Regions from separate parts of the Paenibacillus sp. DS2015 genome, predicted to be linked through region 1. Evidence: predicted binding sites of a transcription regulator. Region 1 holds the regulator's gene; the other holds the start of a gene.

Region 1 (5,344 bases):
GGCGCTCGTTCTATTGAAATGTCTTGATGAGTTGTGGAGCCTTCCACTCATCACATTACAGCGGCTTAGTGAGCTCTTTGCTAGCGAAGATAGTGACCTTGGTTGGTACTTTGATGGATTATGTCAAGAAAAGGAGAAACAGCCGGCTCAGGACCTTGAGAATCAAACCTATTATCGCCAGTTAGCACTAGCTGTGGAGGATTGGAATGAAATTGCACCCCCACGTGATAAGTTAGAAGATAACCCATTACGGACGATGGAATTCCCACAATATCTTGCTAGCATTGAAGAACGTTTGCGGGAAATTATGCCTCAGTACGAAGCGCGCGAATCACAGAGCATTATGTTCAGTGAGGTTATGACTGCCTTAGAGAACGAGAAACATCTTATTATTGAAGCGGGAACGGGTACGGGGAAATCACTTGGTTATTTGATTCCTGCCATATATCAGAGTGTCAAGAACGACCAAAAGGTGATGGTAAGCACCCATACCATTAATCTTCAGGATCAGCTTCGAGAACGTGATGTTCCTTTACTTACAGAAGTTGTCCCTTTTCCTTTTAAGGCTGCTGTATTTAAAGGTAGACAGCATTATTTGTGTTTGAGAAAATTTGAACATAAAATAAATAAAAAGGACTTTGCAAATCCCAAGGAAGACCTGCTTATAGCTGCCCAAATGTTAATATGGTTAACACAGACGTTGACAGGAGACGACGAGGAGCTGAACTTAGGTGGCCGAGGAGGCGACTTCTGGGAAACTGTAGCCAGTGATTCCGAATCTTGCTTAGGTCGTGCTTGTCCTTGGTTTCGTAAATGTTTCTATCATAGAGCGAAGCATGAGGCAGGAATTGCGGATGTCGTGATTACGAATCATTCTAAGCTTTTTACAGATATTAAGGCAGGGCATCAGCTATTACCAGCGTATGAACATTTGGTGATTGATGAGGCTCATCACTTAGAAGAAGTAGCTGGTAAGCATCTGGGACTTCAGATGAAATATTTCACGATCGTGCATACCTTAACACGACTGTACAAGGATAATCGTAGTGGGCAATTGCCTGCCTTACGCCAGCAAATTTCCTCTTCAGGGTATGAGCGGGCTTCTGAGTGGTCTTCACTTATTGATAGATTAAGTGGCGATTTGGTTGAAGTTAAGGAGCATTGGGATCGACTTAGTGATATGCTGTTTAGCCTTCTGCCTGAACGTAGTGATGCCGCACCGGGAGATACCGGTCAGTTCGTTCTACGTCTACAGCCTACGAAGAAACCACAAGATTGGGAAGCCTTATCTGCGCTTGAGCACCAGATACATGTGATCCTGAGCGATGTGGTTCGCAAAGGCGAGAAAATGATAAATGAACTTAGAGACGATCATGATGAGTACAACTCAGACAGCTTAGTGACAGATATCAGTGGGTTATTCAAGGACCTGAATGCAGAGAAAGAGGATCTTCGCTTCTTCATGTCACTCAAAGAAGAAGGAAATGTATATTGGATGGAAGCCAATGGTCATTTCAGAAGTAAGTCCTTACAATTGTTCGCAGTTCCTATAGATGTGAGTAAGCAGTTAAAGGAAGTATTCTTTGATAAGAAGAAAAGTATTATACTAACATCTGCTACACTTTCGATTGAAAAGTCATTTCAGTATATGATCGAGAACTTGGGCCTACAGGAAGCGGCAGATACTAACCGATTAATGACAGTCCAATTACCCTCGCCGTTCCGTTATCGTGACCAGGCACTGCTCGTGATTCCGCGTGACTTTCCGAGTGTGAAGGGGAGCATTGGCGATGTGCTCTTCGTAAATACATTGGTTAAATCTTTAGCAGATACAGCCGTGGTGACAAAGGGTAGAATGCTCGTATTATTTACATCATATCGAATGCTTCGTCAAGTGCACGAACCCTTGCGTCAAGCACTCTCTACTAGCGATATCACTGTCCTAGGTCAGGGAGTGGATACAGGGAGTCGAAGTAAGTTGATTCGCCGATTCCAAGATAGTAGTGCTTCTGTGTTGCTAGGTACGAGTAGCTTCTGGGAAGGTGTAGATATACCTGGGGAAGCGTTGACTTGTCTTGCTATCGTCCGCTTACCATTTCAACCGCCGAATCATCCACTTGTAGAGGCCAAAAGTGAGCTTTTGCAACAACAGAAGAAGAATCCTTTCATGAAATTATCGGTACCTCAAGCGGTGATTCGATTCAAGCAAGGGTTTGGCAGACTTGTACGTACAGCAAGTGATCGAGGCATTGTTATTGTGTATGATACACGCGTTATAGAATCTTATTACGGTAAATATTTCCTGTACTCGCTACCTGGCCCCAAAATGGAACACATGCCAATGAATCAGATGGTTCCGCGGATATCTGAATGGCTACATGAGGGTGGGGCATCTTGAATCGGCGAGATTCTATAGCAATAATTAGGAGGAGCAAGAATGAAATCCGAGAAAATATCAGAAGCTGTGGTCCGCAGATTACCTATCTATTTAAGGTATCTGTCGGAGCTTCAAAGCCGAGAAGTTGCTACTGTCTCTTCGCAGGAATTGGGTCAAAAGCTTGAACTAAATCCTGCACAAATCCGTAAGGATTTAGCCTATTTCGGTGATTTCGGTCGTAAAGGAATCGGATATGATGTTGCTTATCTTATTGAGAAAATTCGCCATATTCTGAATCTTGATCAGCGAATAAATGTGGTATTGGTGGGAGCCGGGAATTTGGGGCAAGCGTTGTCCAATTACAATACGTATCTCAAAGAAAATTTGAAAATTATTGCTGTGTTTGACTCTTACACACCTAAAATAGGCACAGAGATTAATACATTAAAAGTACAACCGATGGAAGAGCTTCATTCGACAATTGTTAATAACAACATTCGAATTGGGATCATTACAGTTCCGGCATATGAGGCACAAAGCGTAGCTGACCAACTGATTAAATCAGGCATCGAAGCGATATTGAATTTCGCACCGACAATTCTAAAAGCACCTCCTTATATTCGGATTCATGCTGCTGACTTTACAACAGATATGCTGAGTCTAGCTTATTATTTGAACAACGGAAAGGAAGAAGAAATGGATGACAAGCTCACCGACGAAGTGGATCATTAAGAACGGAACCTTTGCTGTTTCGAATAGTGTACAACCGGTTATTCGAGGATATATGGTTATTGAAGATGATCTCATTACGTACATTGGAGAACAAGCACCCCCTGTTGAACAAGATATTCCCGTGATTGATGGGACTCATTTGTTCTTTTTACCTGGATTAGTTAATACGCATGGGCACGCTGCAATGTCATTACTGAGAGGGTATGGAGATGATCTAGCACTTCAAGTGTGGCTTCAAGAAAAAATGTGGCCAATGGAAGCGAAATTCACTTCAGAAGACGTGTATTGGGGAACGTCCTTGTCTGTCATGGAAATGTTAAAGGGGGGGACTACAACCTTCTTAGATATGTACGACCATATGGGACAAGTGGCTAATGTTGTTGAAGCTTCTGGCATGAGAGCCGTATTAATGAGGGGGGTTATTGGTCTATGTTCTGAAGAAGTTCAGAATGAAAAGATCAAAGAAGCCATTGCCTTCGCTAAGGATTGGAATGGGCAAGCAGATGGAAGGATCACTACGATGATTTCCCCACATGCACCTTATACATGCCCTCCAGCTTTCTTTGAGAGATTTGTACAAGCGGCTCATGATTTAGATCTACCTATGCACACGCATATGTCTGAAACGTTGACTGAAGTCCAGCAGAATGTGAATGATTATGGCCTCAGACCCGTGGAGCATTTAGAGAAGTTAGGGATGTTTACACGACCTTCCTTGGTAGCACATGGTGTTCACTTAAACGATAAGGAAATTGACATATTGGCTAAAAATAATGTCGGTGTATCGCATAATCCAGGTAGCAATTTGAAGCTCGCAAGTGGTATCGCACGAGTGACAGATCTGTTGAAAGCAGGTGTTACTGTTTCTTTAGGGACCGATGGAGCGGCAAGTAATAACAACTTAGATATGTTTGAAGAAATGCGACTAGCTGCATTAATACACAAAGGGATCTCGGGAGATCCAACAGCCATTCCTGCGGCAGAGGCGCTACGTATGGGTACTGTGTATGGAGCTAATTCTCTATTCCTAGACCGTGTAGGAAGTCTTGCTCCTGGCATGAAAGCGGACTTCATTGCTGTAAATACAGATCAAGCTCATTTCTTACCTCATACTGACTTCATCTCTCATGTTGTATATTCAGCAAGTGCTAAAGATGTTGAACATGTATGGGTTGATGGTAAACAGGTTGTGAAACACGGAGCTTGTCTAACGCTCGATGAAGAACGCATTCGTCGTGAAGCACAGTTAGCATTCGAGGGCTTGTTGTCTCGTTAACAGCAGGGGTCTCACTCTCGGAGAAAGGAAGTTCAAGTGAAGAACAAAAAAAAGTGGTTTTTTTTTGGTGTTGTTATTTTTCTGCTGATATTGTTTGGACTTTATAGATATTACATATATATCATTCAAGATCAACACAGTCAGGAAGCGCTCGCGATCACTGCTGCCAAACAAAATACAGAGCTAGTAAAAGTAACGGATACACAGAAGTCAGTGTGGGACACTATTTCTTGGGTTATAGAAGGTAAAGATAACGAACAGAGAGATCTTATGGTCTGGGTTCAATTCACTGAAGATAATCAGCTCGCCTTGGAACAGGATGCAGTACACAGCGAGTTATTAGAGAATGGCGTATCCAAAGGTCAAATCCGATCAAAGATCATAAGTGAGTTACCGGGCATAGATGAAATCAGGATTCAAGCGGGAATGTATTATGGTGAATATGTATGGCAAGTGTATTATTTTGAAAAGGACCATTACTATTACCGTTTTTATAAGTTTAGAGATGGTTCACCCATAGGAGATCGCTATACTTTACCTAATCTATAAATAAGAGGTTTACAATAATATGACCGAGATATCCTTCGTGGAATCTCGGTCGTTTTTTATGGATGGAATGATAACGCTGAATGCGACTGGGTTCGACAATAACGACTATAATAAAACATAAAATTTTAAATATAGCCACACTTTACCTGCAAAATCTGATATACGATGTGATATACTTTATCATAGATTATTGATATACGATTTCGTATAAGAATAATATATCTATTTATAAAAATAAGTTTTCTGTCTATAAATGAAAGGAGAATGACTAGTTGAAACCACGTGTATTACCCATAATTATTACTGTCGTCCTCTCTGGTGCCCTTTTATTTGGTGGATGGTTTTTCTATCGGCAAATCACTTTGCAAAGTCCCTTACAGAGTATCGTGACCAAATATGAGGGAGTTAAC
Region 2 (5,344 bases), on a different contig from region 1:
GAGCTTGCAATGAAGGTTCTCCACCAGAAACGGTAAGACCTCCACCAGAAGAACGATAATAGTTAATATACGGCTCAATCTCTGACAGTACATCTTCGACCGTCATCTCTTTGCCCTCATTCAATCCCCATGTATCTGGGTTATGACAGTATTGACATTTCATTAAACATCCCTGCATGAATAGGACAAAGCGGATGCCTGGTCCATCGACCGTCCCAAAGGTCTCCATTGAGTGGATATGTCCTTTAATCATATGAAGTCACCCTTTCCGCACCCGCTGTCTTAAGTGGTTATTATTGTTTACTTGACTTACATCGAACCATGGAATGTACGGTTAATAACATCCAATTGTTGCTCACGAGTAAGCTTGATGAAGTTAACTGCATAACCAGATACACGAATTGTTAATTGTGGATATTCTTCTGGGTGATCCATTGCATCCATCAATTGTTCTCTGTTGAACACATTAACGTTTAGATGATGAGCGCCACTACCAAAGTAACCATCCATCATTGCAACCAGATTAGATTTACGTGTGTCTTCTTCTTTACCCAGTGCTTTCGGTACGATAGAGAACGTATTGGAGATACCATCTAAGCTATCTTCATACGGAAGTTTGGCAACAGAACTTAAGGAAGCCAAAGCGCCCTTCTTGTCACGTCCGTGCATTGGGTTCGCACCTGGTGCGAACGGTTCACCTGCTTTACGTCCATCCGGTGTTGTACCTGTCTTCTTACCATATACTACATTAGAAGTAATGGTCAAGATAGATTGTGTTGGCAATGCACCACGATAAGTTTTGTTCTGACGTAGCATACCCATGAACGTTTCTACAAGTTCTATAGCAATGTTATCAACGCGATCGTCATTGTTACCGTAACAAGGGTATTCACCTTCAATGGTAAAGTCAATTGCGATACCTTTTTCGTTACGAATTGGTGTAACCTTAGCATATTTGATAGCACTAAGTGAATCCGCTGCAACAGACAGTCCAGCAATTCCGCATGCCATAGTACGAAGAATGTCACGGTCATGGAGAGCCATTTCAATTCTTTCGTAAGCATACTTATCATGCATATAATGAATGACATTTAAAGAATTCATGTACAGCTTAGAAAGCCATTTCATCATAGGTTTGAAACGTTTCAGCACTTCGTCATAGTCCAGAACATCTGCAGTAATTGCTGGATACTCAGGTCCTACTTGTGCTCCTGATTTCTCATCTATACCGCCATTGATTGCGTACAACATACATTTCGCAAGGTTAGCGCGAGCTCCAAAGAATTGCATTTGTTTACCGATACGCATCGCAGATACACAACAAGCAATACCGTAGTCATCGCCATAGATGGGACGCATTAGATCATCGTTTTCGTATTGAATGGCACTTGTTTCAATAGATACTTTAGCACAATATTTCTTGAAAGCTTCTGGAAGTTGTTCAGACCACAACACCGTTAAGTTAGGTTCAGGTGCTGCACCTAAGTTATATAACGTATGAAGGAAGCGGAAGCTGCTCTTGGTTACACGAGTCTGACCATTAACGGACATTCCTCCAATGGATTCTGTTACCCATGTAGGGTCTCCACTAAACAATTCATTATAGTCTGGAGTACGAAGGAATTTAACCATACGTAACTTCATAACGAAATGATCAACCAATTCTTGTGCTTGTTCTTCCGTTAAAGTACCTTCTGTTACATCGCGTTGTACATAAATATCAAGGAATGAGGATACGCGTCCAAGTGACATCGCAGCACCATTTTGTTCTTTAATTGCGGCCAAGTACCCGAAATATACGGATTGAAATGCTTCTTTAGCCGTTTTAGCTGGTTCGGAAATATCAAATCCATGCATTTCAGCCATCTTCTTCAATTCAGCAAGAGCACGAATTTGTTCTGATAACTCTTCACGTAGACGAATCACATCTTCATCGATCACGTCAACTTCCATTTCATTCAGTTCACGTTTCTTATCTTTAATTAGAAAATTAATACCGTAAAGTGCAACACGACGATAATCACCAATAATACGGCCACGACCGTAAGCATCTGGTAGACCTGTAATGATACCCGCTTTACGAGCTGCTCTCATATCAGAAGTATAAGCATCAAACACACCTTGGTTGTGCGTTTTACGAATTTCACTATATGTTTTGATTACATCTTCATTTAGTTTGAAACCATATTCTTCACAAGCGTCGATTACCATACGAATACCACCTAATGGTTGAATCGAACGTTTAAACGGAGCATCTGTTTGTACACCCACAATTTGCTCTTTGTCTTTATCTAAATATCCTGGATTATGGGAGGTAATCGTAGCTGGTGTATTGACATCAACATCCAACACGCCACCGTTATCTCTCTCTTGTTTCGTTAAATCCGATACAATTTTCCATAAATCCGTTGTGTTCTGCGTAGGACCAGCTAAGAATGCTTCATTACCCAAGTAAGGAGTAATGTTCTTGAGAATAAAATCATTTACATTAATCTTTCTTTCCCATTTACCTTTTTTAAAGCTTCTCCAACCAGATTGCACGTCTTTCATCTCTTTTTCAATTACCGACATCTTAATCCCTCCATCTATATATTTATATTATAGAGATCATGAACTTGAAGGTTATCTCAAGATCTCTTAAATTCCAGAAGCATAAATTGTGACTTTTTTCACATTATCGTTTCCATAATGTTCAAAATGTTACGATAAGGATGTCTGTTATTTATTACCCTGGAACCTTTATCCTTAATCAGCATACTTCAAATCAGAAGAAAGAACTGTGACAAATATCACTTTCGAGGTGATATTTGTCACTTTTAATTTATGGCTATTCCGTTATAATATTTTATTCAACTCTACCGTAGAAAGCGTCACGATATACCTCAGCAAGTTCTGTCACTAATGGTAATTTAGGGTTAGCTGTTGTACATTGATCCTCAAAAGCACGGTCAGCCAAATAATCTACACGAGATTCAAATACCTTCGAATCGAAGCCAATTTGTTGGAAAGATTCCTCTATTCCTAGAGCCTTGTTAAGGTCGCGGATTGCTTTAATCAAGCTGTTCACACCCTCTTCAGTAGTGCGAGCTGGTAGACCCAGAATGCGTGCAATTTCAGCATAACGCTCATCAGCTATGAAGTGAGAATATTTAGGGAATGAAGCAAATTTGGTTGGTTTCTTAGCATTATAGCGAATAACATAAGGCATCAAGATAGCATTCGTACGTCCGTGTGCCGTATGGAATTCACCACCCCATTTATGTGCCAAGCTGTGATTAATTCCTAAGAATGCATTGGCGAAGGCCATACCTGCTATAGTCGAAGCGTTATGCATTTTCTCACGAGCTAGAGGATCTGCTTCCAGAGCTGACTTCTCTAGATATTGGAACACGAGTTGGATAGCTTTAATCGCTAGACCATCTGTGAAGTCATTTGCCATAACAGAAACATAAGCTTCAATTGCGTGTGTTAATACATCCATACCAGTATCCGCTACTGCTACCTTAGGAAGCGAATATACGAACTCTGGATCAACAATAGCTACGTCTGGAGTCAATTCATAATCAGCTAGTGGATACTTCGTATTTCCATTTTCCTTATCCGTAATAACCGCGAACGATGTCACTTCAGAGCCTGTTCCCGACGTCGTTGGAATCGCAACAAATTTTGCTTTTTGACCCAGACGTGGGTATTTGTAAATCCGTTTACGGATATCCATGAATTTCTGTTTCAAGCCTTCAAAATCAGTATCTGGGTATTCATAGAATAACCACATCGCTTTGGCAGCATCCATTGGAGATCCACCACCCAGTGCAATAATACAGTCAGGCTGGAATCTATTCATCATTTCTGTACCACGATTTACTGTAATCGTTGAAGGATCTGGTTCCACTTCAGAGAACACTTCAATAACAACGGGTGTCTGACGTTGACGTAGATAATGTTCTACTCTCTCAACATAACCTAGTTTGACCATCATCGGGTCTGTAATAATGGCTACGCGAGTGATATCAGGCATTTTAGTCAGATATTGTGTAGCGCCTTTTTCAAAATAAATTTTGTTTGGAACTTTGAACCATTGCATATTCACAGTACGACGAGCCACCCTTTTCACATTGACTAAGTTGACTGCACCTACATTGGAAGAAGTCGAGTTACGACCATACGATCCGCAACCTAATGTCAATGATGGTAAATTTGTATTATAGATATCTCCAATTGCACCGTGTGTAGAAGGAGAATTCACAATGATCCGTCCTGTTTGCAGACGATCAGAGAACTTCATAATAACTTCTTCATTATGCGAGTGAATAACGGATGAGTGACCCATGCCACCGAATTCAACAATCTCAGCTGCACGTGCAATCCCTTGATCTGCGTTCTTCACTTTGTAGCAAGCAAGTACTGGACTCAATTTTTCAGCGGAAAGCGGGTATTTCGTACCTACTCCTTCAATTTCAGCAACCAGAATTTTAGTTCCAGCTGGAACTTGAATGCCCGATAATTCTGCAATTTTAACAGCTGATTGACCTACAATGGAAGGATTAACGGCACATTTATCTACATTCATTGCACCTGCAGTTAATTTAGCTGCTTCTTCTTTATTTACAAAATAGCAACCATTCGCTATCATTTTTTTCTTCACTTGATCGAAGATTGGCTCCTCAATAATAACAGCTTGTTCAGAAGCACAAATCATACCATTATCAAACGATTTAGATAGAATAAGATCTGTTACCGCTTGGTCGATATCCGCGCTCTTCTCAATGAAGCAAGGAACGTTACCAGGTCCTACTCCAAGAGCCGGTTTACCACAGCTATATGCTGCTTTTACCATAGCGGATCCACCTGTTGCTAATATAAGAGCCACATCTGGATGATTCATTAATGCGTTCGTTTTGTCCATCGAAGGAAGTTCAATCCATTGGATACAGTTGGCAGGAGCACCATTTTTGACCGCTGCTTCCACTAATATTCTAGCTGCTTCCTTGCTACACTCTTGTGCGGATGGATGGAAACCGAATATAATAGGATTACGTGTTTTGATAGAGATGAGAGATTTAAACATGGTTGTTGAAGTCGGATTAGTTACTGGAGTGATGCCCATGATGATTCCGACAGGTTCAGCAATTTTCTGGAAGTTTTCATACTGATTATCTTCAATTACCCCTACGGTTTTATCGTATTTAATGCTGTGATAGATGTATTCTGTGGAGAACATGTTCTTGGTGATCTTATCTTCATAAATACCTCGACCTGTTTCTTCAACTGCAAGTTTGGCTAGATACATATGTTTGTCTAGTCCAGCTAGAGCCATCGCTTGTACAACATTATCAATTTGTTC

What was found. Region 1 encodes Rex, which represses fermentation and respiration genes when NADH is low (regulators of the CRP and FNR family bind a similar motif). Its sites were predicted from a motif close to TTGTGAAATATTTCACAA; they were not measured.
Region 2: the regulator Rex is predicted to act here: its motif matches at 2,658-2,675, upstream of pflB (formate C-acetyltransferase).

Annotation. Positions count from the first base shown of each region.
Region 1 is NZ_JBNPWS010000033.1:31,980-37,323, reverse strand. It holds gene dinG (ATP-dependent DNA helicase DinG) at 1-2,398, shown strand, start outside; gene J2T13_RS21635 (redox-sensing transcriptional repressor Rex) at 2,438-3,109, shown strand; gene J2T13_RS21630 (amidohydrolase) at 3,078-4,385, shown strand; gene J2T13_RS21625 (DUF5590 domain-containing protein) at 4,422-4,934, shown strand; gene J2T13_RS21620 (hypothetical protein) at 5,207-5,344, shown strand, end outside.
Region 2 is NZ_JBNPWS010000016.1:73,049-78,392, reverse strand. It holds gene pflA (pyruvate formate-lyase-activating protein) at 1-253, opposite strand, end outside; gene pflB (formate C-acetyltransferase) at 310-2,571, opposite strand; gene adhE (bifunctional acetaldehyde-CoA/alcohol dehydrogenase) at 2,846-5,344, opposite strand, start outside.